Regions from separate parts of the Peribacillus sp. SRI_006 genome, predicted to be linked through region 4. Evidence: predicted binding sites of a transcription regulator. Region 4 holds the regulator's gene; each other region holds the start of a gene.
What was found. The regulator LexA, encoded in region 4, represses DNA repair genes until DNA is damaged. The targets are predictions, from matches to a motif close to CGAACATATGTTCG.
Positions count from the first base shown of each region.

Region 1: a site for LexA is predicted at 3,839-3,852, ahead of recA (recombinase RecA). Genes of this name have one in related genera too.
Region 2: a site for LexA is predicted at 2,047-2,060, ahead of AC2YHV_RS02325 (Y-family DNA polymerase). Genes of this name have one in related genera too.
Region 3: a site for LexA is predicted at 2,578-2,591, ahead of AC2YHV_RS05570 (YolD-like family protein). Genes of this name have one in related genera too.

Region 1 is NZ_JBYCZT010000013.1:87,870-95,648, forward strand. It holds gene AC2YHV_RS19410 (DUF3388 domain-containing protein) at 1-727, shown strand, start outside; gene AC2YHV_RS19415 (helix-turn-helix domain-containing protein) at 745-1,644, shown strand; gene pgsA (CDP-diacylglycerol--glycerol-3-phosphate 3-phosphatidyltransferase) at 1,809-2,393, shown strand; gene AC2YHV_RS19425 (competence/damage-inducible protein A) at 2,417-3,649, shown strand; gene recA (recombinase RecA) at 3,998-5,044, shown strand; gene rny (ribonuclease Y) at 5,397-6,956, shown strand; gene AC2YHV_RS19440 (TIGR00282 family metallophosphoesterase) at 7,109-7,779, shown strand, end outside.
Region 2 is NZ_JBYCZT010000001.1:467,988-475,766, reverse strand. It holds gene AC2YHV_RS02335 (iron-sulfur cluster biosynthesis family protein) at 1-144, opposite strand, end outside; gene AC2YHV_RS02330 (YolD-like family protein) at 360-692, opposite strand; gene AC2YHV_RS02325 (Y-family DNA polymerase) at 734-1,993, opposite strand; gene AC2YHV_RS02320 (C40 family peptidase) at 2,408-3,067, shown strand; gene AC2YHV_RS02315 (hypothetical protein) at 3,113-3,640, opposite strand; gene AC2YHV_RS02310 (SDR family NAD(P)-dependent oxidoreductase) at 3,780-4,571, opposite strand; gene AC2YHV_RS02305 (MBL fold metallo-hydrolase) at 4,594-5,562, opposite strand; gene proC (pyrroline-5-carboxylate reductase) at 6,023-7,144, shown strand; gene AC2YHV_RS02295 (VOC family protein) at 7,256-7,687, opposite strand.
Region 3 is NZ_JBYCZT010000003.1:285,520-293,298, forward strand. It holds gene AC2YHV_RS05550 (hypothetical protein) at 1-8, opposite strand, end outside; gene AC2YHV_RS05555 (LysM peptidoglycan-binding domain-containing protein) at 408-926, shown strand; gene AC2YHV_RS05560 (peptidoglycan-binding domain-containing protein) at 996-1,382, shown strand; gene AC2YHV_RS05565 (hypothetical protein) at 1,688-2,308, opposite strand; gene AC2YHV_RS05570 (YolD-like family protein) at 2,624-2,875, shown strand; gene AC2YHV_RS05575 (hypothetical protein) at 2,946-3,911, shown strand; gene AC2YHV_RS05580 (C45 family autoproteolytic acyltransferase/hydrolase) at 4,943-6,007, shown strand; gene AC2YHV_RS05585 (IclR family transcriptional regulator) at 6,122-6,886, shown strand; gene AC2YHV_RS05590 (CaiB/BaiF CoA transferase family protein) at 7,146-7,779, shown strand, end outside.
Region 4 is NZ_JBYCZT010000016.1:30,472-38,250, reverse strand. It holds gene AC2YHV_RS21705 (N-acetylmuramoyl-L-alanine amidase) at 1-27, shown strand, start outside; gene AC2YHV_RS21700 (LexA family protein) at 384-1,022, opposite strand; gene AC2YHV_RS21695 (helix-turn-helix transcriptional regulator) at 1,157-1,381, shown strand; gene AC2YHV_RS21690 (esterase/lipase family protein) at 2,115-3,647, shown strand; gene lexA (transcriptional repressor LexA) at 4,125-4,748, opposite strand; gene yneA (cell division suppressor protein YneA) at 4,903-5,214, shown strand; gene AC2YHV_RS21675 (YneB family resolvase-like protein) at 5,234-5,890, shown strand; gene AC2YHV_RS21670 (DUF896 domain-containing protein) at 5,956-6,189, shown strand; gene tkt (transketolase) at 6,419-7,779, shown strand, end outside.

The sequences.
Region 1 (7,779 bases), on a different contig from region 4:
TATTTCATCCCTTCTGGGTATGCTTTCCATTAATATCATCACCATTAACGGGGTCGATGAAGGAAGGCGTGGGTTACTTTTGTTGGCCAAAGACAGCCGTAATATAGAAAGATTCGAGTCAATTCTCCGTACGATGGATACGATAAAGGTCATTAAGCTTAGGGAACCTAAATTACGTGATCGCCTCGCAGTCAGGCATGGACGCTATATTCAGCGCGATGCCGATGAGAAAAACACTTTTAGGTTTGTTCGTGATGAACTAGGCTTGCTTGTCGATTTCCTGGCCGAGCTATTTAAACAGGAAGGTCATAAATTGATCGGGATCCGAGGGATGCCCCGTGTCGGAAAAACTGAATCTATCGTGGCATCGAGTGTTTGTGCTAATAAGAGATGGTTGTTTGTGTCCTCGACCCTTTTAAAGCAGACTATCCGCAGCCAGCTTATTGAGGATGAATATAATAATGATAATTTGTTCATTTTAGATGGAATTGTTTCCACTCGCCGTGCAAATGAGCGTCATTGGCAGTTGATTCGTGAAATAATGAGGCTTGATGCTGTCAAAGTAATCGAACATCCGGATGTTTTCGTCCAAAATACGGAGTATACCCTCGAAGACTTTGATTATATTATTGAATTGCGAAACAATCCTGAAGAAGAAATAACATATGAAGTTGTCGACCAAAAAGACCAGTTTTCAGGGTCCGATTTTGGTTCCTTTGACTTTTAAAATGGCAGGTGTTTTATTTGACTGAGTTGGGTAATCGATTAAAGGAAGCTAGGGAAGCCAAAGGTCTTAGCCTAGAAGATTTGCAGGAATTAACGAAGATCCAAAAGCGTTACCTCATTGGCATTGAAGAGGGAAATTACAGTATGATGCCAGGAAAGTTCTATGTACGGGCATTCATAAAGCAATATTGTGAAGCGGTCGGACTGGATTCAGAAGAGATTTTCGAACAATATAAGAGTGAAATACCATCGGTCTATAGTGAGGAATTGCCAGAACAGCTTTCACGGGTCCAATCCCGGAAAACCATTCCGGCAGGAGATTCAAAGGTAGTGGAATTGTTACCGAAGATCTTGGCTGCGGTTTTAGTCATTGGTGCGGCCGTATTGATTTGGGTTCTGGTATTGAACTATATGAGTAATCCGGATAACGAGGACAAAAAGGACGCGAAACAAAGCGATGCCGTGGGTTACAATAAAAGTGAAGAGTTTAACAAAGAAGAAGAGAATGCAGACCAAAAACAGAATGAAGAAAAATCAGATTCATCTGAAAAGAAGAATGAAGATGATACAGCAGTCAAAGATGAAGAGAAAGAGCAAAATCTTGCCGTCACAAGTTCCAGCGGTAAAAATAGTACGTATGAATTAAAAAATACCGATACTTTTAAATTAAAGGTGACCTCCAAAGGCTCACCATGGGTCGGCATAAAAAATGGTGAAGGTAAATTACTTTTCCAAGGCACTATCGAAAAGGATAAAAGCCAAGAAATTGATTTCACCAATGAAAAAGAAGCTGTCATCAATATAGGCAGGGCATATGAAACAGAGATTTATGTGAATGATGAGAAGCTGGAGTATTCCATTTCACCGACTGAAGTGAATACGCAATTGGTTACGATACAATTTACGAAAGCCGAATAGTCATCTTATAGATGACTATTTTTGCTCTATTTAATGGTAAGGCGGCGGGGAATGGTCCACTCGGCATATAAGATTGGATTTTGAGTTAAATTATACATATAAGCATTATTTTAGATCTAAGACGCAGGCCCGAATGGCAGGCGTAAATTTTGGAGGTAAAAGTTTTGAATCTGCCTAATAAGATTACAGTAGCAAGAATCTGTTTAATACCAGTATTTTTAATCATCATGCTCGTTCCTTTTTCATGGGGGACTCTGACTTGGGGAGAATACAGTTTGCCAGTGGCACACCTGGCTGGAGCCATCCTCTTTATAATCGCTTCCACTACGGATTGGATCGATGGCCATTTTGCCAGAAAATATAATATGATTACTGATTTAGGGAAATTTTTAGATCCATTGGCAGATAAACTTCTTGTTTCGGCTGCCTTAATCGTTTTGGTTGATCTGGATTTAATGTACGGTCAATCTTGGATTGCCATCGTGATCATAAGTCGCGAGTTTGCAGTCACTGGATTGCGTTTGGTGTTAGCGGGTACAGGGGAAGTGGTTGCAGCGAACCAGCTAGGTAAAATTAAAACATGGGCACAAATTGTTTCTATTTCGGCTTTATTGCTGCATAACCTTCCATTTGCCCTCATTTCACTTCCATTTGCCAATATCGCATTATGGATTGCATTAATCTTTACAATCTGGTCAGGTTTGGATTATTTTATAAAAAACAAAGAAGTGTTTGTTAATTCAAAGTAAAAACGAATGGTGGTTTTGAAAAGATGGATGCAGAAATCATTGCAGTGGGCTCAGAGCTTCTTTTAGGTCAAATCAATAACACTAATGGAAGATTCTTATCGCAGCAGTTTGCGGAAATGGGGATCAACGTTTTTTACCATACTGTGGTCGGGGATAACGACCGTCGATTACATCAAGCTATAGAAGTCGCTGAATCGAGGGCGAACTTGATTGTTTTTACCGGTGGGCTTGGTCCTACCAAAGATGACTTAACGAAAGAAACGATTGCTCGCCATATCGGGAAAAAGCTCGTTTTTAATGATGAAGCTTTGCAATCCATTGAAGCTTACTTCCAAAAACGGGAACGGCCGATGACGGAAAACAACAAAAAGCAGGCCCTTGTCTTAGAAGGCAGTGAAGTGTTGGCAAACGATCATGGCATGGCCCCAGGAATGGTTTTGTCCAAATCCGGGATTACATATATGCTTCTGCCTGGTCCACCAAGTGAAATGGAGCCGATGTTTTTAAGTTATGGTTATGAAAAGATCATGAATAAATTGGAAAAGCATGAACGGATTGATTCCAAGGTTTTACGGTTCTACGGTATAGGTGAAGCCGAACTGGAAACGGTGATTGAAGATCTCCTTGTCAATCAAACGAATCCGACAATCGCTCCGCTGGCAGCCGAAGGGGAAGTGACGTTAAGGATCACCGCCAAAGGCCCTTCCAAAGAAAAATGCGAAGAACTTATTTTAGAAACGGAAAAAGAAATTCTTGGCAGGGTCGGCAAGTTCCATTATGGAAGTGATAATACTTCGCTAATAAAGGAACTTGTAAAAGAATTAACGGTCCGCAAGCTTTCAATCGCGGCAGCTGAAAGCTTGACCGGGGGGATGTTCCAAGAACAGCTGACAACCATCCCGGGCGCCGGTAAAGTCTTTAAGGGCGGAATGGTCTGCTATACGAATGATGCGAAGTCCAATGTCCTCGGCGTCAGTGATGATACCATATCTGAGTATGGGGTGGTCAGCGGTGAGTGTGCAATGGAAATGGCCTCTAATGTCCGGAGTAAGCTCGATGCGGATGTAGGCATAAGTTTTACGGGTGTTGCAGGGCCGGATGAACAAGAAGGCAAGCCTGTTGGTACAGTATTTATTGGCATTTCCTATCGCGATGGAAACACTCATTTCAAGGAGTTGAATCTTTCCGGTAGCAGGGCGCAAAACCGTATTCGGAGTGTGAAATACGGCTGTCATTACCTATTAAGGGATTTATAAACGCCATAAGCAGAGCTTTAATACAGCTCTGCTTTTTATTTGGTTTTAGAAGTTTGTTTCTTGAAAAATAGGGAAAAAAGAAAAAAGTTAATTCAATAAAAATGTATTTTTTAGGGAGTAAGTGAAGCGAAATGGAAATTTCCTTAAGCTAAAACGCTTTTTTACAAAGAATATCCCGAAAGAAAAAAACGAATGAATGTTCGACTTTTTGCTTGGCAAAATAGTAAAAAGAGTATATAGTAAAGATAGGTTTTGAGACAGGGTACAAACCTTGAACTCGAATAATTGCTAACGTAAGTACACCTTTAATCGGACAGCCGATTAGTTGAATATAGAGGAGGAAATTAAGTGAGTGATCGTCAAGCGGCTTTAGATATGGCGTTAAAACAAATTGAGAAACAATTTGGTAAAGGTTCGATTATGAAACTTGGGGAACAGACTGATCGTAGGATTTCAACGATCTCAAGCGGTTCTTTAGCATTGGACGTAGCGTTGGGAGTAGGCGGATATCCAAGAGGCCGGGTCATTGAGATATATGGACCTGAAAGCTCCGGTAAAACGACTGTAGCATTACATGCCATTGCAGAGGTACAAAAGACTGGCGGGACGGCTGCATTCATTGATGCCGAGCATGCTTTAGATCCAGCATATTCAGAAAAACTTGGTGTGAATATCGATGAGTTACTGCTTTCACAGCCTGATACGGGTGAACAAGCCCTAGAGATCGCTGAAGCGTTAGTTCGAAGCGGAGCGGTAGATATCATTGTCATTGACTCGGTGGCGGCACTTGTACCAAAAGCTGAAATCGAAGGCGAAATGGGAGATTCCCATATGGGTCTCCAAGCCCGGATGATGTCTCAGGCACTTAGAAAACTGTCTGGTTCCATTAATAAATCAAATACCATTGCCATTTTCATTAACCAAGTCCGTGAAAAAATCGGTGTTATGTTTGGGAATCCAGAAACGACTCCGGGAGGCCGGGCATTGAAGTTCTATTCAACTGTTCGTCTGGAAGTGCGCCGTGCGGAGCAATTAAAACAAGGTAATGAAATCGTGGGTAATAAAACGAAAATCAAAGTTGTAAAAAACAAAGTTGCTCCACCATTCCGCCAAGCAGAAGTTGACATCATGTATGGTCAAGGGATTTCACAGGAAGGTGAAATCATCGATATGGGTGCAGACCTTGATATCGTCCTTAAAAGCGGCTCATGGTATTCATACAATGAAGAGCGTGTCGGACAAGGCCGTGAAAATGCGAAGCTTTTCCTGAAAGAAAATCAGGACATCGCTCAGGAAATTTCTCAGAAAATTAGAGATCACTATAATCTTGATGGGGAGCATGAATTACCACCAGAAGAAAATGAAACAGAAGAGCATTTTGAATTGCTTGATTAATGATATTTGAAAAGGCCTAAGCTTATTCGCTTAGGCCTTTTATGTATATTTTAAGAAAAATGCGAAATTTTCAGTGGATTAAATGGCATTATAATCAGATTTACAGACTGCTTCCACAATGAATGCTGTACATTATGATGGTTGATATTAAGAAAACTTGAATAAACATTGATACATAAGGGACAAACGCTTGACAATAAAAATTCTCAACTATACAATTAATATGTATATTTTACAATTTTTCAAACTAAAATTTTGAAAATTAAGTGCTGTATATTGAATTTATGTGCAATGTACTTGCCGACAGTTCAACATTTTATGTAAAAAGTTCATAGCAAGGGGAGGTGAAACGATGGAACCCATGACAATCATCTTCACTTTGCTTGGCCTAATCGTCGGTGCAGTTGTTGGTTATTTTATTCACAAATCAAAATTTGAGAGTAGAATAGCAGGGGCAAAGGGCTCTGCAGAACACATCCTTGAGGATGCAAAACGTGAAGCGGAAGCACTTAAGAAAGAAGCCTTGTTGGAAGCAAAAGATGAAATTCATAAAGTTCGTGCCGATTCGGATCGGGAAGCCCGTGAAAGAAGGAACGAATTACAAAAACAAGAAAATCGGTTATTGCAAAGAGAAGAGAATCTGGACCGTAAGGATGAAACGTTAGACAAACGTGAGAGCCTTTTGGAGAAAAAAGAAGATTCTCTAAACCAAAGACAACAGCATATTGAAGAGATGGAAAGCAAAGTGGAAGAGATGGTTCGTAAGCAGCAAACAGAGCTTGAACGTGTTTCCGGTTTAACTCGTGAAGAGGCTAAAGCAATCATTATAGACCGAATGGAAAACGAGCTTGCTCACGATGTAGCGCTTATGATTAAAGAAAGTGATACCCGTGCCAAAGAAGAAGCTGATAAAAAAGCAAAAGAAGTCCTTTCTCTTGCCATTCAGCGTTGTGCGGCTGATCATGTTGCAGAGACCACCGTTTCTGTAGTAAATCTTCCAAACGATGAAATGAAAGGACGGATAATCGGACGTGAAGGACGAAATATCCGGACGTTAGAAACGCTAACAGGTATTGACCTTATTATTGATGATACTCCTGAAGCTGTCATTTTATCTGGATTCGATCCAATTAGACGGGAAACGGCACGCTTGGCTCTTGAGAAACTTGTTCAGGACGGACGGATCCATCCGGCTCGTATTGAAGAAATGGTTGACAAAGCAAGACGTGAGGTAGATGAACATATTCGTGAAATTGGTGAACAGACTACTTTTGAAGTTGGAGTTCACGGTCTCCATCCAGATCTCATCAAAATACTAGGACGTTTGAAATTCCGTACCAGTTATGGGCAAAACGTACTTAAACATTCAATTGAAGTGGCCCAGCTTTCAGGTTTACTGGCCGCTGAGCTCGGTGAGGATGAAGTTCTTGCCCGCCGTGCAGGTTTATTGCATGATATTGGGAAAGCGATAGATCATGAAGTGGAAGGCAGTCACGTTGAAATTGGCGTTGAATTAGCCACCAAATATAAAGAGCATCCAACTGTCATTAACAGCATCGCTTCACATCATGGCGATACGGAACCAACTTCCATCATTTCAGTGCTTGTGGCTGCCGCTGATGCATTATCAGCTGCAAGACCGGGAGCAAGAAGTGAAACGCTTGAAAATTACATTAGAAGACTTGAAAAACTTGAGGAAATTTCCGAGTCCTATGATGGAGTGGAGAAATCTTTTGCGATTCAAGCCGGACGAGAAGTGCGGATTCTAGTGAAACCAGAACAAATCGATGACCTTTCGGCACATCGACTCGCACGTGATATCCGGAAAAGGATTGAAGAAGAGCTCGATTACCCAGGTCATATAAAAGTCACGGTCATCCGTGAAACAAGAGCAGTCGAATATGCCAAATAATTGTTAGTGAAAGACGAAGTGGTGCAAACCACTTCGTTTTTTCTTTTTCCGATATGAATCGTTAAGCATAATTCTTATAATTACCCCCAATTATGTTACAATACATACTTGAATAATTCATATAATCAGGTGAATCCAGAAAGGGTTTTACAATGAAATTGCTATTTATAGGGGATGTAGTGGGATCTCCAGGTCGTGACATGATCCAAGAATACCTTCCTAAGTTAAAAGAAAAGTATCGTCCGCATATCACGGTCATCAATGGCGAGAATGCAGCAAGTGGCCGGGGGATTACAGAAAAGATTTACCGCAGTTTTTTAGAGTGGGGAGCGCAGGCAGTGACCATGGGAAACCATACATGGGATAATCGTGATATTTTCAACTTTATTGATGAAGCGAAATATCTTGTCCGTCCAGCAAACTTTCCAGACGGGGTACCCGGAGAAGGTATGAAATTTTTAAAATTTAACCAGCATGAAATAGCGGTCATCAATTTGCAAGCGAGAACGTTCATGCCGGATTTGGATTGTCCGTTCAAAAAGGCGGAAGAACTAGTGGCGGAGGCTCGAAAAAAGACACCGATCATCTTTGTCGATTTTCATGGTGAAGCGACAAGTGAAAAGCAAGCCATGGGTTGGTTCCTGGATGGTAAGGTTACAGCAGTCGTTGGTACACACACACACGTCCAGACAGCAGATAACCGTATATTACCTGCAGGCACCGCTTACATATCAGATGTAGGCATGACAGGACCATATGATGCCATCCTTGGTATGGAAAGAGAGGCAGTCATCCATCGGTTCCTGACCAGCCTTCCAGTTCG
Region 2 (7,779 bases), on a different contig from region 4:
TTCGTTGACCCACCATAGCGCCGTCACACCACTTACCACGCAGCCGCAGCCATCAGTATCATATTTCAACTGTAAATATCCTTCTTGTCCCTGTACCTTACCGGCTATTTTCCCAGCCGCTGTTTCCGTCCATTCAATATACATGATTGCTGCCTCCCGATGTCTTTGCATTCCCCCATTATAAACGATAAAAACGTTTCTGTTAAAGAAACTGCCTCCTTTGCAAGCGTCAGCCGACACGAAAATCACTTTCTTCATTGACGGTGCTAACAAATGCCGATTCTCATACTCCTCCGTGATACCTTTCATCACGATGCCGTTTTAAAAGGCTGTCCCTTGGGGAACAGCCCTTCCGCTCATCATTCCATTATCCTTACATCCGCTATATCGGAAAGCCTGATATAGTGAGCCTGCTCAAACCGGTCAACGATATGAAGCTTTTGGGTGAGCTCATTATAATAATGGATCCTGCCGATTAACAGCTGATACCGGTTTCCTTCATAATGAGCAATCGTGACATCCTTTCTTTCCTCCATCGCTTCCCCCATTACCGCATTCATTTCTTCCAGTTGCTGCTCATCCAGGATGCGCTTCGTTTCATAGCCATCCTCCACCGCCCAATCACGGAGCATCTTCACATGTTCCGGCAACATCATCGATGTCCATTTGATACGGCCGCGATCACGAATCATTTCTTTTCCCTCCTTTCAAAGTCAGCCTTACGCCTTACGCCTTACGCCTTATGCCCACCAAGCAGCTTGCTTCGGTATACGGCTGTACCTGCTTCTGTATACGAAACGGCACGCAATAACGATTTGGCTCCATATTTGTGGCGGATTCGATCAACCGTGTAACTCAATTCCCGCTTCTTCCAGCGCGAAGCATCAAATAGAGTCAACTGCATTTCATTATCATCCACAATATTCGAGAGTCTGACCTCTATGCTTCGAACCGTTTTTTGCTTATAGTTCTCATGGAAAAGCTCCAGGCAAACTTTATATAACTCCATCGTGATGTTGGTCGGTTCGTTAATCGAACGCGAACGATGGAAACCTCCGCCAAACTCATCCTTGCTGTAACCAATGCCTAGGCTCACCGTTCTTCCTGCCTTACGATGGGTGCGTGCCCTTCTTCCAACTTCTTCGCAAATTTCCAGCATGACCTGCTTTACCTCATGCTCATCCTTATAATCCCGCAGCAGGATTTGACTTTTTCCGAAGCTGACCTGCCCTTCGATGATCGCTGCCCCCATATCGGATAAATCTATTCCCCAGGCATGGTGGTAAAGCTGATTGCCCATAATTCCAAACTTCGCTTCAAGTAATTCAAGATCATAATTGGCAAGCTGCCCAACCGTAAATATACCCATTCCATGAAGGGTTTTTTCTACGCGCCTGCCGATCCCCCACATTTCACGAAGCGGGGAAATCGGCCAAAGTTTGCTTGGCACATCCTCATACTTCCATTCCGCAATCCCTTTATGTTTGGCTTCCAAATCAAGGCAAAGTTTTGCCATGAGCATATTCGGTCCAATTCCAATGGCACAGGGGAGCTGTAATTCCCGTTCAATTTCATCTTTTATCTTTTCAGCTATCATGCGGGCATCTCCCCATAAAGAAGCAGCACCATCGACTTTCACAAAACTTTCGTCCACACTATATACGTGAATCGCTTCTTTTGGCACATAACGGTTGAACAAGCGGGTGATTTCCGTCGAAACCCTTAAATAAGTAGCCATTTTAGGTTCAACGACGACAATCCTCGGGTCATTCGGGATCTCAAACATCCGCGAACCTGTCTTGATGCCAAATTCCTTCTTCATCTTTGGAGAAGCCGCGAGCACAATGCTCCCTGTCCTCTCCAAATCACCAACCACCGCCAAATAACAATCAAGCGGGTCCAGACCAAGCATGACCGCTGAACAGCTTGCATAAAAACTTTTCATATCGATACACATAATTGATTGTTTCGGCATCGTCCCATAATCCATCATTTCTTCACCCTAACAAGAATATACGTTCGCTTTATTATATTCATAACTTTAACCGAATATACGTTCTTATTCAATGGAAGTTTTCATACAAATTTCTACTTTTTATTGTAATTTCCTTGAAAAATATAATGGATACTAAAAATGGATAAAATACCAAATTTAAACTGAGTATCCAGATTGTTTTTTTAAAAAAGATTAATTGGTAGCTTGAATAATTTTAAGTAGGTCCATATGCTCGATTTTTTAAAATTCCTCCACCCTTTTCAACAGACTTTCGTCTACTTGGAAGCCAGTCTTAATGCTCATTTTTTGTAATGAAACTGTAACCAAAATTATGTCTATTTGTCATAATGGTATTGTAGGATAATATTGTTAAGAAATAATAGAGAGATAGATAGAGAGGAAATGAAAATTATGAAGAAATGGATCGCTTCAGCTGCTGTTGCATCTGCCATGATGCTAACCCCACTGCAAGCCTTTGCCAATATTGGAGACCAAACCCTCAGACCCGGAATGACACATAGTGATGTCAAACAACTACAACAACTATTAAAAACCAAAGGTTATTTCACATATTCAGGTTCACTGACTACATATTACGGCACCTATTCTGTATCAGCAGTAAAAAAATTCCAAAAAGCCAAAGGGTTGACTGCCGACGGAATTGCCGGCCGAGGCACATTTAATGCGCTTGGTGTTTATAAAGTCAATAATACTAGCTTGATCAGCTATGCAAAAACCTTAATAGGCAAACCCTACAAATGGGGCGGAACAACACCGACTGGATTTGACTGCTCAGGCTTCGTCTATTATGTATTCCAGAAATCTCAAGGAATTACCTTACCGCGTACAACATCCTTGCTCTATTCCAATACAGGTTTAAAAGTATCTTCACCAGCTAAGGGTGATCTTGTATTCTTTGATACTTCTTCTGGAAGAACAGGAGTATCCCATGTTGGGATCTATATCGGAAATGGCCAATTCATTAGTGCTACGTCTTCTAAAGGAATAACCATCACGGATATGGATAATTCTTATTGGAAACCAAAATATTTAGGTGCGAAAACTTTATAAAATAAAACAACCGGACAGAATTCAAAGTGATTCAGTCCGGTTGTTTTATTTTATATATAATATTTCTTCCGTTACATCCTCAACAGTCACAATGAATGAAGAATCCAAGTTGGAACGATTCATCATTTCGATATTATAAACATGCTCTGAGGGTAAATGGACGACTTCGAGAACCATGAATCGCTGACTTTCCGCTTTGCTGACATGATCGAGGGCAGCAATGACCGCCCTTTGTTCGGCTAAGCTGTTTTCATCCGTCAAAACAAGAATCAATTCCGCTTCCGCTTTCCCAGGAAATGATTTCTTCACCCCGCCCCGGTGCCATGGTTTCACTTTCATCCCAATTTCCAGTTCGGAATAATCAAGGTCATTACCATGTTGATCTTGAATATATGTATCATTGGTCACCTTATAGTACGTCCCTTTAATCAAAATCCTCTTATCGTCAAGATCCGTAATGAAACCTTCTTCCCCTTTATCAATGGATTCATCCATGTTCCAATCGGGGGATTGACAGCTGCCCAGTATAAAGGCGACGAATAAACATATATAAAGGTTTACAATCATCTTCATGAAAATCCCTCCTAATAGAAATAGACGGATTCCCCATGAAATAGTTACCATTCATATGATAACTTCGCTTAATTCAAAAGGGGAATGTCATCGACATTCCCCTTTACGACCAATTTTCATCTGGAATCGAAAGACTAGCCTACTTTTTAAAAAATGCTTTTTTTCCTAAAGTTTCGGTGATCTTCGGAAACATGTTATACCATTTCCCAGCTAAATTCATCCAGCCAGGGAGATTGATTTCCCTCTTGTTGGTCAGCATCGCCGCTACGATTTTAGCAGCGACATCTCCAGGCTTAAGCATGAATTTTTCAACGTTCTTTAAGTATGTACCTGATTCATCCGCAATGTTAAAGAAATTCGTTTCTATAGGGCCAGGATTGACTGTGGTCACAAAAACATGATCTTCCATCACTTCGAGCCGAAGTGCGTTTGAATAGCCAAGAACTGCGAACTTGGTAGAAGAGTACAATGTTGATTTAGGAGTGGCTATTTTACCGGCCTGTGAAGCGATATTGATGATATGCCCCGATTTTCTCTGCTTCATATACGGCAGAACCAGCTTTGTGCAGGCCATTAAGCCAATGACGTTGACAGCAAACATTGCTTTCGTTTCATTTAATTCCGTATCCTGCGCTTCTTTAAACGTGCCGAAACCAGCATTGTTGACCAACACATCCACTTCACCTATTTGCTCATGGATATCATTAAAAACATTTGTCACCTGATCAGTGTCTGCAACATCAAGCTTATAGGCATATGCATCAATCCCATATTGGGTGATCAGTTCATTCTTTAGCAGCAGTAATTTATCCATGCTTCTGGCCAAGAGGACGAGACGGCCTCCCTGTTTTGCACTTTGAATGGCAACTTCCTTGCCAATCCCTCCGGAAGCACCGGTAATAACAATAACTTTACCTTGTAACTTATTCAAAAAAAGCGGCCTCCTTCGAACATTAAGCGATTGAATACAGAATGACCCCTGATTGGATTTCTGTTTGGACTTCACCCAAGTCTTCTAAATAGTCCAGCTGACCGACCGTTTCCGAAAGTGTGAGGCCCACTTCCTGAAGGTATACTTTCGGAAACAACTGCTGACACACTTCAAAGACAGATAAAGGCTTATCTTGAAGCATGCTTTTCACCTGCATGGCACGATTATGCTGCCGATCGAATCTATATTGAATCAAGTCTGCAACTGCATCTCCTGCCACTTCAGATCCATGTCCTGAGTAAACAGTGGATATGGGGAAATCCAATAATTTTTGAAGTGATGCATTATATTGCAGTAACGGACGAGGCCTCATGCCTCCAGGGAGTAAAGGTGGTTCCATTAATGGGTTAGGTGAAATCTTGGCAAGCAAGTGATCGCCAGCGATCATGACCCCGTCACTTTCCCGATAAAAAGATAAATGGCTTTGCGCATGCCCCGGAGTCTCAATCACTTTCCAGCCTGGAAGACCAGGGAGCTCATCCCCCTCAGCTAAATATCCATGCAGCTTCCGTTCACTAAGGAAACGGATTTCGTCGCGGTTATGGGTCAGTTTATTTTTCAGCTCTTCTGCCACTCCGAACTTTGAGGCATAATCAAGGAAAAAACGATTATGGGTTTCAAGGAACTCATCACTGATAGTCAGCCAGCGCTGATTATTTTTGTGTCCATAAACCGGGATATCCTTTTCAAAGAAATCGAGTGCACCAGCATGATCGGGATGATGATGGGTTAAAATGATTTGTTCGATATCAGTCAGTTTCAGACCTAAATCCCCAAGACCGTTAGTCAAGGCTTCCTTTGAACGTTTGGTTTTCACACCAGTATCGATTAATGTTAAAGCATCCCCTTTAACGACATAAACATTCACATCACCCACTGCAAACGGCGTGGGCAAAGCAATTTTCGCAATATCTCCATTCCAATTCGCCATAATCTTTTCCACCTTAGAAAATTATATTTATATAAATCTTTCTATACGCTAAACAGGATTCTAAGTATAGCTATCATGTATAATTAACATTTTACATGTATTTTAAATCACTGTCATTATTTTCACATAATTCATGTCTACTTTTTATCGTCCATGCATATATTATCATTGACAGAGTACTGATATATCCTTCATAATCACAAGTAATTAAAGACGGCGTGGCATTGATTAAGGCCAAGTAAATTTATGATGGCGTAAAGAGAGTGAAGCTCGGAATGTGCTGAAAGGCTTCATCGCCCCCTCATTATTGAACCTACCTTATGAGCCTTCAGGAAAACCTGACGTAATTCCCGCGTTAGAGGAATCAAGTGCAGCTTTTCTGTATTTATTATGGAAAAGTTGAACAAAGGTGGTACCACGGAAGCTAGACCTTTCGTCCTTTATTGGATGAGGGGTCTTTTTGTTTTTCATAAAGGCTCTTTTCGTAAAGATTGTTGTTTTTAAACGAAACTATTTAAGGTTGATTGGAGCGGAAGTGCGAGACTCCTGCGGGAGCAGCGGGACAGGTGAGACCCCACAGGCGTTTACGCCGAGGAGGCTCACCGCCCGCCCCAAGGAAAGCGAGCATCTGGAAGGGAAATCAACCACAACTCACTACCTGGTAAATAGCAACAAAGTATGTGAAAACAACCTTCATAAAATGGCCGAAAATTCAAAAGAAAAAGGAGCGGGAAATATGAAGAAAATCGCATTTATCGGAGCTGGATCGATGGCAGAAGCAATCATTTCGGGGCTGGTGACCCAACAGGTAATTGAACCAGAAAATATTTTTGTAACAAATAAATCAAATGATGATCGGTTCGATTATTTAAAGAACCAATATGGTGTAACGGCAACAAGATCGCTGCAGCTATTAGTACAGGATGCCAACCTTGTCGTGCTGGCGGTGAAACCGAAAGATATTTTAGAAACAATGCAATCAATAAAAGAATATATTCGTGAAGAAATGCTGTTCATTTCCGTTGTGGCCGGGGTCCATACAACAAGCTTGGAAGGTATCGCCAACAAACGGTTCTCGATTGTCCGTGCCATGCCTAATACATCGGCAGCTGTAGGGAAATCAGCAACGGCCCTTGCGGCTAACTGTCATACGAAAGAAGCGCAATTACAAACGGCGATTACCCTTTTTGAAACGGTAGGTACAGTGGCAGTTGTCGAAGAAACCCAGCTAGATGCGGTAACAGGCTTATCTGGCAGCGGTCCGGCTTATATTTATTACTTGGTCGAGGCATTGGAAAAATCAGCAGAAAAAATAGGTCTCGATTCCGAAACCGCTAAGCAATTGATTCTCCAGACACTGATGGGTGCGGCCGATATGTTACAGAAATCACCTAAAACGCCTGCAGTACTAAGAAAGGAAGTAACTTCACCAGGCGGAACGACTGAAGCAGGTCTGAAAGCACTTCAAGCACATCAAGTGGAAGAAGCATTCATTGCCTGTGTACAAGAAGCGACTGAGCAATCGAAGCGGATGGGCAATCAAATAAGTAAAGAACTGGCCAAATATGTAGTTTCGCAGTAAGCCTCATGATGATGATCGGCTGTTGCCTGGCCACTCCTGCAGCAGTGGCAGGCAACAGCCCTTTTTATGATCCATACGCCTTATAAAGGGGTAAATCTTCTGAAGTGAGCGTTACTTTATAGTCAGCATATCATTTTCATCGAAACTCCAGTCCTTCGAATACGCAACCTCCCAATAGTAACCATCGGGATCTGAAAAATATCCGCTGTATCCTCCCCAAAAAACATGCTGAGGTGATTTCTCGATTGTTCCCCCAGCATTTTCAGCCCTGTTGATCATTTCATCCACTTCTTCAATTGATTTAGCATTATAAGCGAGTGTAAGACCCGGGAAACCATTTTTCTTAGGCGGTTCCATCTCATTAATGTCTTTTGCTAGCTCCTCTAAAGGATACAAAGCAAGTTTCGTACCGGCATTATTAAAAAAAACGATTGCGGGATCGTCCTCTTTAATCAATGTACGGAATCCCAACCCGTCCCGGTAAAACCTTAATGATTGAGTAATATCCCTGACACCTAAAGTTATAATGTTGATCCTGTTCATGTTAGTCCTCCTTTTCCATGTTTTAAGGGTAAATTCGACATCTGGATCACTTTTCCCTTTTTAGCTTGATTGACCAGCACCCACACCATAGC
Region 3 (7,779 bases), on a different contig from region 4:
ATCTCCATGATTCGTCCCCCTCATAAATGTGCCTAGTTACAGATTATGAAGGAGGTATGGGGTGGTGAGTTGTTTCAAAAATTTTAAAGGCGTATCTTATTTACAACTTATGATGTGAATATCGAATTTAAGAGGAGATTACAGGGTGTATTTTTTCTTTTGCTTAAGACTTAGTTGAAATAGGGGAATGTTGTATAAGATAATCCTACTGAATCAGCTATCATCCGTATAAAGTAAGTAAATGAACTTTATCTTCCACAAATAATCGATAGAATTGGCAAATCAAAGTCAAAAGGCATATATTCAATGCGCACTAAAACAATCACTTACCGGTATGGCATCATTCATTAACAAAAAAGTTTGGGTGGATCTAATGCTGAAAGCTTCGCGGATCACCATGTAAACACGTGGGGTGGACTGGAGGTGGATATACATTTATTATCGAGCCTAAGAATCTCATTAATACCCCAAATGGTAAGAGGGCTAGAATTGTATATGCAAATGATATTAGACAAAGGACCTACCATGTTGGAAACAGCAATCAGTTCTCGCTTGGAATCTGTGTTGCTGGCGATTATCGATATGACACTATGGACGAAGCTACCCTTGCAAGTATTGCAGAGTTACACGCTTCACTTGTTAAAGATGGTTTTGGTAAGTATGATAAAGCCCATAATGAAATGCCAGGTTATAGTTGGAAAGCATGTTGTCAGTATAACTGTAGAGATGCTTTTGATTGGAAAGGTTCAAAAAATCCATCCAAACCAGAACTGGCTCCTGATGTTTATACAATCCAAGAAGGCGATACTTTATGGAGCATTGCACATAAGGATGGAACAGGTGGGGTTCAAGTTGAAGATTTAATAAAAGCAAATCCTGGTATCGATCCAACTAAATTAAAAATAGGGCAGAAAATCAATTTTTGAAATGCTAAAGAGGTTATTGTACGACCAGATATAAAAGAGGATGACGAATCTTCAAACAGTAGTGATGAAGTGGTTAGGTCGATTCAAAAAACCTTAAATAGCCGTTATAAAGCTGGTCTTAATGTGGATGGATTTAATGGCCCTAAAACTCAAGCTGCAGTAATCAAAGCGTTACAAACGGAACTCAATAAACAATTCAATAAAAAGCTTGTTGTGGATGGTAAATGGGGAGTGAAAACTAAGGATGCCATCTTTACGGTAGAAAAAGGTGCGAAAGGCAATCTTACATGGATTCTACAGGCTGCACTTTATTTGGAAGGATATAACCCTGGCTCACTTGATTCTATATTCGGAAAAGGTACTGAGTCAGCATTATCTAAATTCCAGAAAGCTAAAAAGATATCTGCAGATAACAAGGCCGGTAAGGCAACTTTCACTAAATTGTTTGCTGTATAATCAAATGCCCTTACTTTTAATAGAGTAGGGGCATTTTTTTAATGTTTACCTAAATAAAACCTCACTAACTCTATTGTATTTAGTTTATCTTAAGTAGAGAGACTCACAAAAATGAAAAGGTATGAACTCTATAATATTAAAAAGAATCAGCCAATTTAAACTGATTCTTTTTAAAACGGTTAACCTTTAGTTTTAGGACTTGGTTTTTTTTAAAAGCTTAACCAATAGAATGACCACAGCGACTAGAATTACGGCAATTAATGCAGGAAATAAGATGTTATTCATATATACCATTCCTTTGTAAATTAGTTAAAACCTGTAGAAAACTTTCCGTTTTTCACTTTACCATTGATCCACAATTTTTTCCCGATTGGAGCATCAAAAGTTAATGTGTATCTAGATTCTGCTGGCTTAGATGCAGTTTCGTTTTTTCTAACGATCTTCAAAGAATCACTAGATACATGACCAGGAGGAATAACAAGGTAATCTTCATCATATACAGATTTGATTTGCCCCAAACCAGTTGATTTAACAACAGTTACATCATTATAGTACCAGTAATTCACAGTAGCTGCATACCAGTATACTTTAAAAGTTTTAGTTGTCCCTTTTGGAACTGTTGTTGCAAAAGGAGTAAATAGTTCAGAACGATCTGGAATTAAATTGTCGTCCTTATTGTCTACTACTTCGATACCCATTGTGCCAATTTCTTGTCCACTTTCATCCGTAACGACTTTTTCAACGCCTTCGTCATCAGATAGATTCACTTCTAGTTCATTTTGTTCAAAGGCATTTTCCATATCTTCAATACCTTGTTGGATTTCTTCTTCGGTATGTTTTGGTGCCGAAGGCGCCTCTTCTGCATGGCTTATTGTAGGAAACGCTAAAAGCAATCCTAACGCCATTGATGTAACTAATTTTTTCAACTTCATTTCCCCCTGTTTACCCTTACTCGAATTGAGTAGTTGAGCATATGTAATATTTTCCAACCGTAATAATTGTACCAGAATAATAACATTTTACAATAATTTTCCTAAATTATTTATAAAAAGTAAATGAATTGTCGGAAATAATCCATATTAAATCTCATATTGGTACGAAAAGAAACACATTTGTATAAGGTCAATTGATATATTTATATATAAATAGGTAAATGAAGCCTAGTATATGGAGTGATTTTTTTCTGTCTTTTATAGGAATATTAGTTCGTAATTAATGGATGTAAAGGAGGATTTATTCTGATGGGGACAATTCGTGATCGAGGGCTCGTTAAATGGCAAGCAGCATTAATTATGCCAGAACATAAAGCTCTAAATAAAAAAATACGTGAGGTTGATTATTTCTTAAATAAAAAACCTGTCCTTGATGAATACCAGGTTGAAGAGTTTGAAAACACATGGGGAACCAACAAGGTCAGCAACAGTCCGGCCAACTGGGACAACAAAATCAACTACAGTAATACTGTTAATGGTCAAACAAAGGCCTATTGGTAATTGGTAGTAGAAAAATAATGAAGAGATATGCTCATTGCATATCTCTTTTAATTAGGGGAAGATTGGTTTTATGAAAAAATACTACATAGTTGCATTATCTGTTTTGATATTGCTTGGGGTTTTTTACTGGTTTTATGCTTCATCTCCACCTAAAGAATTAAGATTAAACACGTCTAATAATGATGATATTGAAAAAGAAAGCAAAGAAACGAATGCAGCTGAGTATGGTTCGGTTGGGTATGGTTTGAAAGATTTGAATGGTAAACTTATCGATGAAGGAAGTGCACTTAATAGTAAAAACAATGAAGTGACAGTTGTTGCCTCAGTAGACAATGACATTGATGAGGACAGAAAGTATGCTTTACTTATTTTTGAAGATTATAAACAAGTAAATTTCAAAGCTGAAAATAAGGGGCAGGAAGTAAATAAATTTTTCTTTGATGCGAAACCTAACACCTCCAGAAACTTCAAAATTTCTGTTCCCATTCGTTCCGATTCCAGTGAATTGACTTTTGTAATCGTTCAAAAGCCAGAGTATAAATTGAAGGAGCTCGACCTAAATAGGGCAGGGATTTTAGAACAAGTTTTAAGTATGCGGTATTCCATCAACAAAGCTGACAGCGGGAAAGATGCAAAAAAAGTAATGCAAGTAAAACCTGATGCTATTGTAAAGGATGGATTCAATGAAAATATATCTATCACAAATAGTCAGGAAAAGTTGCAATCAATTATGACTGAAAAAGAAGGCAAGGAACTTAAGTTCTCTGCCGGAAATGAGACAAATGCTGAGATCAGATATGCAATCATAGCTTTAAAAGATTGGGAACAAGTGGCAGTTAGAGATAACACAGACGTCTTATATACCACTGTTCCACCAGAAACTAGACATCTTTTTGATTTTAATCTACCCGACGTTGAAGGAGAAAATAATTTCCAACTCATCGCCTTCCCATTTCCTTATGAAGTAAATGCTGATAATTATGAGAGTCAACAAACTTTTGGTTCCTTTAGAGTTGTGATTCAAGATAGAGAATAAGATTATCCACAGAGTTGATAGAATTAGAAAATTAAAGTAAATAGGAACTTATTCAATGCGCACGAAAACAATTATCCACCGTGTATAGCATCATTCATTAACAAAGAAGAATTTAGTATGGATAAAACAGTTAAATATACTGGATTAGCAGTCGTATACACATATACCGATGCGTATGTACAAGTTGCTATTAAAACTAAAACTGGTACATTTAATAAATACGTATTTTAAGGAGTGGAAGACATTGCACAGTATTAATATAGTAAATGGTATAATTGATATCATTATTCTTGTTGTAGTGGTATTTATTATTGTGAAGATCGTAAAAACAGTCAGTAGGAAATTAAAGAAGAAAAAGTAGATTGAAAGGTGAACTGAGAAGTTCGCCTTTTTTATTTATACGTTTTCAATAGTCTGAGCCCTTACTCATCTAGAGTAGGGGCTAAATTATAACAAATTAAATAAATTTAGCTTATTCCGTAAGTAAGAAGTTTGTTGTGAGGAATTGACTATCAGTGTACAGCAATACTCAGATGGTTTAAACAGGGTGGGGAGATATCCCCCAATTGTATAAGGTGGGGCATAATTTTTATATTTTTTCATTTGGATTTTTAATATATTGTATTAATGATGACAGTAATATAAAAATGGCAACGATACTAACTATTATATGTACAAGTATAAATTCTCTTGTTGGATAGTAATTGTCAAAATTAGAAAAAGACCAAAATAAAAGGCTAATTGATAAAAGTATTGTTCCAATGAGTACCTTCAAAGTAAGACCCTCCTTTAATTCAAAAATTTAAATTATAACTAATATAGCACGAAAAAACCGCTTATTTTCCTAATTTATGAAGATGCTTTTTACCGTTACACTGCCTTTATTCGTGTCTCCATCAATAGTAAGATAACGGGAAAATACTTCTCAACTAATGACATGATTCAAGGTTCAAGGCTTATCTTCTTTATTTTCAACAATAGTTCAAGTATCCTTAATTTGAATAGCAACTACTGTAAATGAGGGATAAGCCGTGAAGCAAATATATAGTGATGTCATACAATTTCGGGGTACACATTATGAGTTTGGATACATGCAAGGGGAGGAATTAAAAGATTCACTAACGGTAAAGAACCGTGAAGATCAATGGAAGATCAGGCAGCCGAGGTTTACGGTTGAAGAAGAAGAGGTCAAGAGAGCCATTACACAATTCGCCCCTGGAGTTTGGGAAGAATTACTCGGATTGCAAGAAGCGTTGAAATGGTCAATGGACCGCGTGCTGCAAGAGTTCGGTGGATACCGATTGGATTATGTCCGGTCGGGCTGTTCAATCATGACAGGCAATGATTATCTCATTCGCAATTATGATTACCACCCGAAGACTTATGAAGGACGCTATGTCTTATTCCAGCCAACCGATCAAGGGTATTCAAGTATCGGCCCTAGTCAGCGAGGGACTGGCCGGATGGATGGAATGAACGAAAAAGGGTTGGTGATAGGCTATAACTTCATGAATCGCAAGAACCCTGGTGATGGTTTCATCTGCTGCATGATTGGCAGACTGATTGTTGAATCTTGTGCGGACGTTCAGGAAGCGGTGGCGATGCTGAAGGAAATCCCGCATCGTCATTCTTTCACTTACGTCGTCTATGATAAAAGCGGAAGTACCTATATTGTGGAGACCTCCCCAAGAAATGTAGAGGTGCGCACGTCAAATGCCTGTACCAATCACTTTGAAATCATGAAAAATGAAAACCGTAACCATCTTATCGATTCGAAACGCCGATTGGAGATCATCCAAGATCATGAGGGGAAACTTTCTTCAGCCTACGATGCTTATCGGTTGTTTAATGATACCAATCAAGGTGTCTTTTCGGATTTATACAGCAGCTGGGCGGGAACGATTCATACATCCGCTTATTTACCTAAAGAGATGAAAGCTTGGATTGCCTTGGGAGGGAACCAAGAGCCAACTTCCATAGATTTTGCGAAATGGCTCGAAGGGAAAGATGTTGATTTAGAACGAATCAAAGGTGTAATTGATACGGATATTCCCTTCGTGCACATGGATGAGGGAGCGAATTGGTTTCGGAATTGAGCGTCTTAGGAAAACCATAATTAGGATGTTGGAATAACCACGCGTTTTATTAATGAAGTACATTTAAATGGCCAAGGAATCAGTTGGTGAATAATTGTATAGGGGGAGCATTTAATGGATGCTAATGAAAGATTGAAAGGGTCAAGAACTGTTCAACGGTCAATTAATATAATGAACTGTTTCACTTTAGAAGAGTCAGAATTATCCTTAACGGAAATCTCGAATAAGATAAATTTGGCGAAATCAACAACTTCCAGACTATTAGAAACACTAGTACAAAACGGTCTTCTGCAAAAAAACTTCTCCAATTCAAAGTATCATTTTGGCTATAAAATGTATCAGTTTGGTCGTATTGCGGAAAATACCATTTCTTTTGAAATAATGGAACTTGCAAAACCGTTTATGAAGAAGCTAAGAAATGAAATTGGAGAATCAGTGAGTTTATATATGCTTGAAAATAAAGAACGAAGGTGTATTGCACGATACGGCAGTAATCAATCTATTCGTCATGTAGTAAGTATCGGAGAGGCACTTCCATTGGAGAAGGGTTCAGGCGGGAAAGCATTATTGGCTTTTCAGTCTCCGGCGTTTGTTGAATCAATTCTAAAAAACCTAGATTCCGAAGCATTACGATTCAGTCTATCAAACGAATTGCCAATCATTCAAAAAGAATCTATTGCTATCAGTTTAGACGAAAGAGGAGCCGGAGTTAATTCAGTCGCATCACCTATTTTCGGGCTGGATCAAGAAGTGAATTTTTGTCTGTGCGTTTCTGGTCCAAGTACAAGATTTACTCAAGTATTAATGGATTCAATAAAAAATGAAGTGAAAATGAATGCTTTAAGGATTTCGGAAAGTTTTAATGACCCAAAAGAATAGCCACATTTTGACAAGATTTTACAGCGCCTTTTTACTGGGTGCTTTTTTTATTTTAATTATAAAAAACAGAATTTTTCAACTTTTATAGTGACAGATAAAAGTGGCTTTGTTATAATTCATTCATAAAGTTCCGTTTAATGAAATTTTATATTCCACTAGATGGAACAAAGAAAGTATGGCGATTTATATAAATGTTCTCATTTCAATTTTTTTTAGCAAAAATACCAGACTCATAACTTCAAGGAGGAAGTAAATAATTATGGATAATCCAACAAATGGACCTTTGACTGGAATTCGTGTTATCGATGCATCGACTGTGATTGCTGCTCCGTTTGCAGCTACCTTATTAGCGGACTTGGGAGCTGAAGTGTTAAAAGTGGAACTTCCGGATAAAGGGGATCCTTTAAGGGGCCTTGGACCATGGAAGGGTTCCGAACCATTGAGGTGGCCGGGTCTTGCACGTAATAAGCAGTCTATAACTTTGGATATTCGCACTACTGATGGGAGGGAGTTATTTAAAAAATTAATTAGCACCGCAGATGTGTTGATAGAAAATTTCAGGCCTGGAACAATGGAAAAATGGGGATTAGGCTATGAAGAGCTGAGGGAAGTGAATCCCCGTCTCATTATGACTAGGCAATCGGGTTACGGGCAAACGGGGCCATATGCAGAAAAGGCAGGGTTTGGAACGCCTAGTACCGCTTTTTCTGGATATACCTATTTACAAGGATTTCAAGACCGCCACCCAGTAAGTCCTTCATTTTCACTACTCGATTATATTTCAGGCATTTATATTGCTTTTGGAACTGTAAGCGCTCTCTTTCATCGTGAAACTTCTAACGCAGACAAAGGTCAAATCGTTGAGATGGGACTATATGAAGGAATGTTCAGGA
Region 4 (7,779 bases):
GTTAACCAGAAACTGCGGGTGAAATGAATAATTAATAATTATTTATACCTTCCAGAAGCACTCCACACAGTAAGCTCTTCTCAAAAAGAGAGGGGCCTTTTTGATTCAGGAATATGCATGTAATGAAAAACTCTACATTCTGCCGTCCTGATTCGGTCCTTCCGTATGTAAGGTATGCCTTTTTTTTATGGGCTGACACAAATATAAATGGATTTTATGTAAAGACAAATAAAAAGACAATACTAAAAAGCACAAACCATGATGGCTTGTACCTAAAATGCAGCAGCAATTAAGTTGATAAACTGAAAGAATTGAATCTATGTATGGCTGCTCATTATTCATTTATTTTACTTTCTTCCCGTAATAAACCCTCGAGTTGGATATTAATCGTATATTTTAATGGCTTGAACCACTTTTCCTAAAATACGGACTCTATCATTTTTTATGTTATAGGTTTTTTCTTCATAAAAAGGATCCGTGCTGCAGGGAGTGAGTATGATGTTTTCTTCATTGATTCTCACTTTTTTGACCGTAGCATCGTGTCCATTTACCAAGACCACTCCAATTTTCCCGTTATCAAGGTAGGTTGTTTTTTCAACGAGAATCAATGATCCGTCTCTGAATTCTTTATTCATGCTATTGCCATTCACTCTAAGGAAAAAATATTCCTTATCCGATTTAAGCATCGAATTTAATGTCGGCATATACGCTTCTATATATTCGTTGGTGAAATTAGGCTCTCCAGCGGGGATATTTCCGTAGACACCAATTAATCTTACATTTTTTTCATTTAGGAATTCCATTCCAGGATTATTTCTAACGATAGGCGCTCCTTCAATGAGGTGGGATAGCGGTATTTCAAAACAAGTGGACATCATGCTCAATTTATCCATTAAAGGTTTATTCCGTCCGGATTCCCAAGCTGATACTGCCGTAGGAGCTACTTTTAATACTTTTGCCAAATCTTCTTGTGTCATTTTTCTTTCTTTTCTTAACATTTTAATCCGTTCACCAATGTGCATATTTCTTCACCTCTTACTTGAATATACACTATGAGTGAAAGTGAGTAAACGAAAAGTGCGTGAATTTTGCGAAAAAATGTTGGTAACTATACTTCAAGTGTGATATTATTTTTTTAGATAGGGGGTGACAAGATATGACAAGCGTTAAGTTCACACTTAAACAAGCCAGGAAGTATAAAGGATTAACTCAAGATGAAATGGCTAAAGTGCTGAAGATGGCCAAGAGGACTTACATTGACTATGAGCAATATAAGATTCCTTTGCGAATCGATAAGGCTTATTTATTTGCTGAATGTGTAGGATTCTCGATTGACGATATCATTTTTTTTGACCCTGACCTACACTTTAAATGTAGTTAAAGCTTCGATTGAACCAGCATTTCCTCAACAGAGTGGCCATTTGAATCCATACAATCCTGACTTCCATAGGACAAGATTCAAGTAACGATGGAAAGGGGGGAACAAAGAGGAAAGGGAAAATAATACTTTTGAAGTTGCATAGGAGCTGCTGACATTAGAACATTTGTAAAATACGTGTATGGAGTAAAAGGTGTACAAATCCAATCTTCTTGTGCAAATATACGATTGGAACTGAGATTCCAATAATGACAGCCAATTGCTGTTAAAGAAAATTATTTACTTCATGTATAGGGCGGACTTCTGAACACCATGAATAGGAGCAAATGGACAATGGCAAATTCGAAGGAAAAGTTAATCTGGATGAACAAGCCCTTATCCTATGCAGGATAAGGGCTTGTTCTCTATTTTCGTGAATTGGCAGCAGTCCGTTTTCCCCAATGCACGTCTTCATAAAATGAAAAAGACCACATACAAAAAAGTATGGAAGGCAAATCTTCATACTTTTTCTCTATTATCAATGAAACTTCTTCTAGTTTTTTTCTCCCATCTTTATGAAGATAGCAGGTAATGGTATTCAAAAGTACAATTATATACTAATGAAGGCTTTGGAAGCTGGGCATTGGTAATTGGATGAGTTCAAAAAAATTCCAGATGATATTGGAGGAGATAACCCTTGAAAAGGAATGTAATCAATTATGTCGTTTTTCTAGTCCTCATTCTAACCATATTATTTATGGCAAAGCCAGACATTTCCTCAGCAGGAAAATTGAAACCGCCCTCCGAAACTTTCAGTCCAGGGGATTGGTTTCTTGGAAGTATCCCTCCCAATCTTGATACAAACAAACCACCGATCGTGTTTGTTCAAGGGAAAAACGGCAGTTCAACCAGCTGGTATGGCGAAACGGAATATCATGGTGTCAATGATATGTATACCAAAGCGTATGAAGCTGGCTACCAAACGGTTTTTGTTCAGCTTCATGATTCAGCTGGAAATGGGTCAGTGAGCCAATATGCCAATGGAAGGCTTTTAGCTCAAATGCTTTCAGAAATCAGTAACCATTTCGGGGGCAAAAAAGTAAATATTATAGCTCACAGCAAAGGGGGCCCAGACACCCAAGCGGCTCTAGTCCACTATGGAGCACATCAATATGTTGGAAGGGTGATCACTTTAGCCTCCCCACATCATGGTTCTCACTTAGCTGATTTGGCTTATAGCTGGTATGCGGGCTGGCTTGGTTCCTTATTAGGTCAAAAAGATGAGGGAACTTATTCTTTACAAGTTGGTAAAATGGCTGAATTTCGTTCTGTCACGGATAACCATATCAACTCTCGTAAAAACTTGTATTTCACTGTGGCAGGTATGAACAGAGGCCCGGTACTATCAGCCTTATCAATGGGGGGACAATATTTATCATCATATGGGGAAAATGATGGACTGGTGAATGTATGGAGTACAAAAATACCCTATGCAACACATTTATTTACAGATCCCAACTTTGATCACGACAATATTCGAGTTGGCTCAGCTGTATTTTCAAGAATTGAACCCTATTTAAAAAGCACATCCACAGCTGGGATTCCTGCATATCATGTCAATTATAAAGAACGAGTTGAAGATGATGTCATTACAACAGCACTCGCTCAAACCGTTCTGGGTGATGTCCTGAAACAAAATGTCTGGGTCGAACAAAGCTTCCATGTAAATGAAGCTGCCCCAGGTAATATAAGCATATATACAGCCTCAAATGATGTCGAGGTTGAATTGATTTCTCCATCTAATAAAAAGTATTCACCTTCCTTAAACGTTCATTCAGCCAAAAATGAAACTTCCTTTTTTAATGGTGCAACCATCCAATCATTCTACAGAAATAACCTTGAAATTGGTGACTGGAAAGTACGAATGAAGACTAAATCGCCAAAAGACGCCTTCCTGTTCACAGCACAATTTAACGAAAAGAATCCCATTACATTAAGTATGGCCGGTAAAGTTAAGCAAAAAGATGCAAAATTTTTAATAAAGAATCCAATGAATGATAAAAAAAGACCAATCAGTACAACATTTTTGGTTCATCTGATAGATGAAACCGGTAATGAAATTAGTGAAAAAAACTCAATTAAGGCAATGGATACTGAAAATTTTACTGGCACCCTTCCGGAAGTACCTAAGTCAGGTGTTTATAATGTAACAATAGATGTTAAGGAAAAAAATGTGGATGGTACTGAAAGAACCCGGACGCTGATTCGTTCGGTCTATATTGAGAAATAACGAAATGCCTTCTCTTAGTTGAGGAGGCATTATTTTGATGGTACGGGTAACTAGGGAGATGGTAATTCAGCCAATGGAAACAGCCAGGTCGTAATTACTTATTGAAGTATTAATTCAACGGGTCTCTGATGGATATGGTTGGAAGTTTGTTATCAGGGGAAAATAAATATATGTATTTTTTTCCCTGCACCTGCAAATGGTTGTCAACAAGTGCATATTCAACAGTGGAATGACTTGGTCGATCTAAACCTTATTAAAATGGGGATTTTAAATCCTCTCTTTTTTATTTCAATGAGCTTTTTCCAAAGTATCATATTACGAGAAAGGCGATAGTAACTTTCATCCCTTATAAAGGATGTTTAAATTCGCATGAAACTAGATTCTATAAAAAAATATTTCAATATCTACTCTTCCATATGCATATAGAGAGAATTCTGGACATAAATTAAACAAACAAAAAAAGCGCGGGAAGCGCTTTTAGTGTATTTGCCTATATAAGCCTATTACTTTTCCAAGTATCGAAACATCTCGTAAAATAATTGGTTCCATATTTGAGTTCTCAGGCTGAAGCCTTATGTAATCCGGTTCCTTAAAGAATCGTTTTACAGTGGCTTCATCATCTTCCGTCATCGCCACGACGATATCTCCATTATTGGCACTGCTTTGTTGTTTCACGATGACATAATCTCCATCATGAATTCCTGCTTCTATCATACTTTCACCCATGATTTCCAGCATGAATACATGGTCATCATGTGGAACCATGCTTTCGGGAAGCGGAAAGTATTCTTCAATGTTCTCAATGGCCGTTATCGGCATGCCCGCTGTTACTTTTCCAAGTAACGGCACGTTCACGACATTGACTTTGGGAATATTGTTCGCTTCCTCCAAATTCATTATTTCAATGGCCCTTGGCTTGGTTGGGTCACGTCTAATAAGGCCTTTACTTTCCAGGCGGGATAAATGTCCGTGTACTGTTGAACTTGATGCAAGTCCCACTGCTTCGCCAATCTCCCGTACGGAAGGCGGATACCCTTTTTGGCGGACCTCTTCTTTAATGAAATCAAGAATATCTTGCTGCCGTTTTGATAGTTTTGTCATTTGTGCACCTCTTCCCCAATGTTCTTTGCTACATTATAGCATGGCCCCCATCTCTATACAAACATAAGTTCGAATTTGTTGTTGACTGAAACAAACGTTCGTATTATAATTTGATCATAACATACGAACGAACATTCGCTTTGGAGGGATTATTATGAAAAAATTATACAAAAATTATATTTATACGATTCTATTAGCGGGATCAGTATTCATCTTTTCAATTTTATTCTCTTGTACATTGAACAATGATCAAAAAAAGGATTTCCTTTCTATAGAAGTAGGCGAGGGTGACACCCTATGGGGAATTGCCGAAGAATATGAAGAATCAAATTTGACAAAAAAAGAATTCATTGGTTGGATAGAAGAGAATAATGGAGTCAGTGCGGATTCGATAAAGCCTGGACAAGTCATTGTCATACCGGTTAAAGGGGAAGAACTTGTCCAGAATTTGGCCAGTGAGCAGTAAGTAGTAAAGGTAGGGTATTATGAAGGCGGTAATCTATTGTAGGGTCAGCACCGAAAAAGAGTCACAGGAAACATCATTGGCAAGGCAGGAAGATGAATTAGTCAAATTGGCTGAAAAGATGGATGTGGAAGTTGTCTCCATTATAAAAGAACAGGCAAGTGGTTATGAGTTGAATCGGGATGGCATTTTTGACATGCTCGAACTATTTAAAACCAAAGAAGCTGAAGTGCTTTTAATCCAGGATGAAACAAGACTGGGAAGAGGGAATGCCAAAATAGCCCTTTTCCATGTCATCCTTAAAGAAGATGTGAAAATTTATACTCTCTCACACGATGGAGAGCTGGAGTTATCGGATTCGGATGCCATGGTCATTCAGATAGTGGGCATTGTAGAAGAATATCAAAGGAAACTACATAATCTTAAAATAAAGCGCGGAATGATGAGAGCCGTTGAAAAAGGGTACCGTCCTCAAAAAAATCTTCAGAATCAAAGGAATTCCACTGGAAGGGATCGTATGGAGATTCCTATTGAAGAAATTATTAAACTGCGTGCCAATGGGTTAACATTCTCGGAAATCGCAGCCACATTAAGGGGCTTTGGATACAATGTATCTAAGGCTACTGTGAACAGGCGTTTTCTCGAACATCAAATGAATACAAAGGAAAGTAAATCATAGAACTTGTAATTTCGCTTTTTTTTTAATACCATGACAATATCCGCAGATTATGAAGGAGCGAAATTATGTTATCAAAAGAAAAAATAGCCCGTATAAATGAACTTTCTAAAAAGGCAAAGGGGGAAGGCTTGACGGAAGTTGAAGCGAAAGAGCAAACCCAATTGAGAAGTGAGTATTTGGAAACATTCAGAAAATCCATGTCCGACACGTTGGAGCATGTGAAAGTCGTGGATCCAGAGGGTAATGACGTCACTCCTCAAAAGATAAAAAATATAAAAGAAAAACGAAATTTACATTAATGCTTGGATTCTTCTGATGGAATATTCCATTTGAGGATTCTTTGGCATTTTGGAGTAAAAAGAGAGTGCATTCATGTATGTATTCTCCTATTTAGTTTAATCTAAATAGGTGACTTCTTATTCCTAGAAAATTGTAATATTGGGGCATTAAATAGTGATTTTAGTTGTGATATTATGCTTGTCACTATAATATAAAGAGGTACATTACAGGAAGGGATGTTTTTACAATATGTTAGATAAATTAGATGCACTTTCTATCAATACGATTCGTACATTATCAATTGATGCAATTGAAAAGGCTAATTCCGGCCATCCAGGTATGCCAATGGGTGCAGCGCCAATGGCGTATAAACTATGGACCGAATATATGAACCATAACCCGAAAAATCCAGATTGGTTTAATAGAGATCGCTTTGTTCTTTCAGCTGGACATGGTTCCATGCTGTTATACAGCCTTCTTCATTTATCAGGCTATGGCTTATCTATCGATGATTTGAAAAGCTTCCGTCAATGGGGCAGTAAAACTCCAGGACATCCTGAATTCGGACATACGGCTGGTGTGGATGCAACTACCGGGCCGCTTGGACAAGGTATCGCAATGGCAGTCGGAATGGCAATGGCAGAACGTCACTTGGCAGAAAGCTATAACCGCGATTCTTATAATGTGGTCGATCATTATACATATAGCATTTGTGGGGATGGAGATTTAATGGAAGGTGTTTCTGCAGAAGCCGCTTCATTAGCTGGACATCTACAACTGGGAAGACTTGTTGTTTTATATGATTCTAATGATATTTCCCTTGACGGCGACTTAAGTCAATCATTTAGTGAAAGCGTAGCAGACCGGTTCAAATCTTATGGATGGCAATATATCCGCGTTGAGGATGGCAATGATCTTCAGGAAATTGCTAAAGCGATTGAAGAAGCGAAAACCGACGAAGCACGCCCAACATTAATCGAAGTGAAAACGGTTATCGGTTACGGTTCACCAAATCGTTCAGGTAAATCTGCCGTTCACGGCGCTCCGCTTGGTGCAGATGAGCTTAAATTGACAAAAGAAGCATACAAATGGACATTCGAAAAGGACTTCCATGTACCTGAAGAAGTGTATTCACACTTCAATGAAGCTGTTGTTGATGCAGGAGCTCAAAAAGAAGAAGCTTGGAATGAATTATTTAAAAATTACAAAGAAGCACATCCTGAGTTAGCACAGCAATTAGAGCTTGCAATTAAAGGTGAACTGCCTGCTGAATGGGATCAGGAAATTCCAGTCTATGAAGAAGGTAAGACATTAGCTTCCCGTGCTTCAAGTGGGGAAGTACTGAATGCGATCGCCAAAAAGGTCCCTAGCTTCATTGGGGGTTCTGCGGATTTAGCCGGGTCTAATAATACTGCCATCAAAGGTGAGACAGATCTATTACCTGGTAATTACAGTGGCCGTAATATATGGTTCGGTGTACGTGAATTCGCTATGGGTGCGGCTTTAAATGGAATGGCACTTCATGGTGGCTTAAAAGTATATGGAGGAACATTCTTCGTATTCTCTGATTATCTACGTCCTGCCATAAGAATGGCAGCGCTGATGGGACT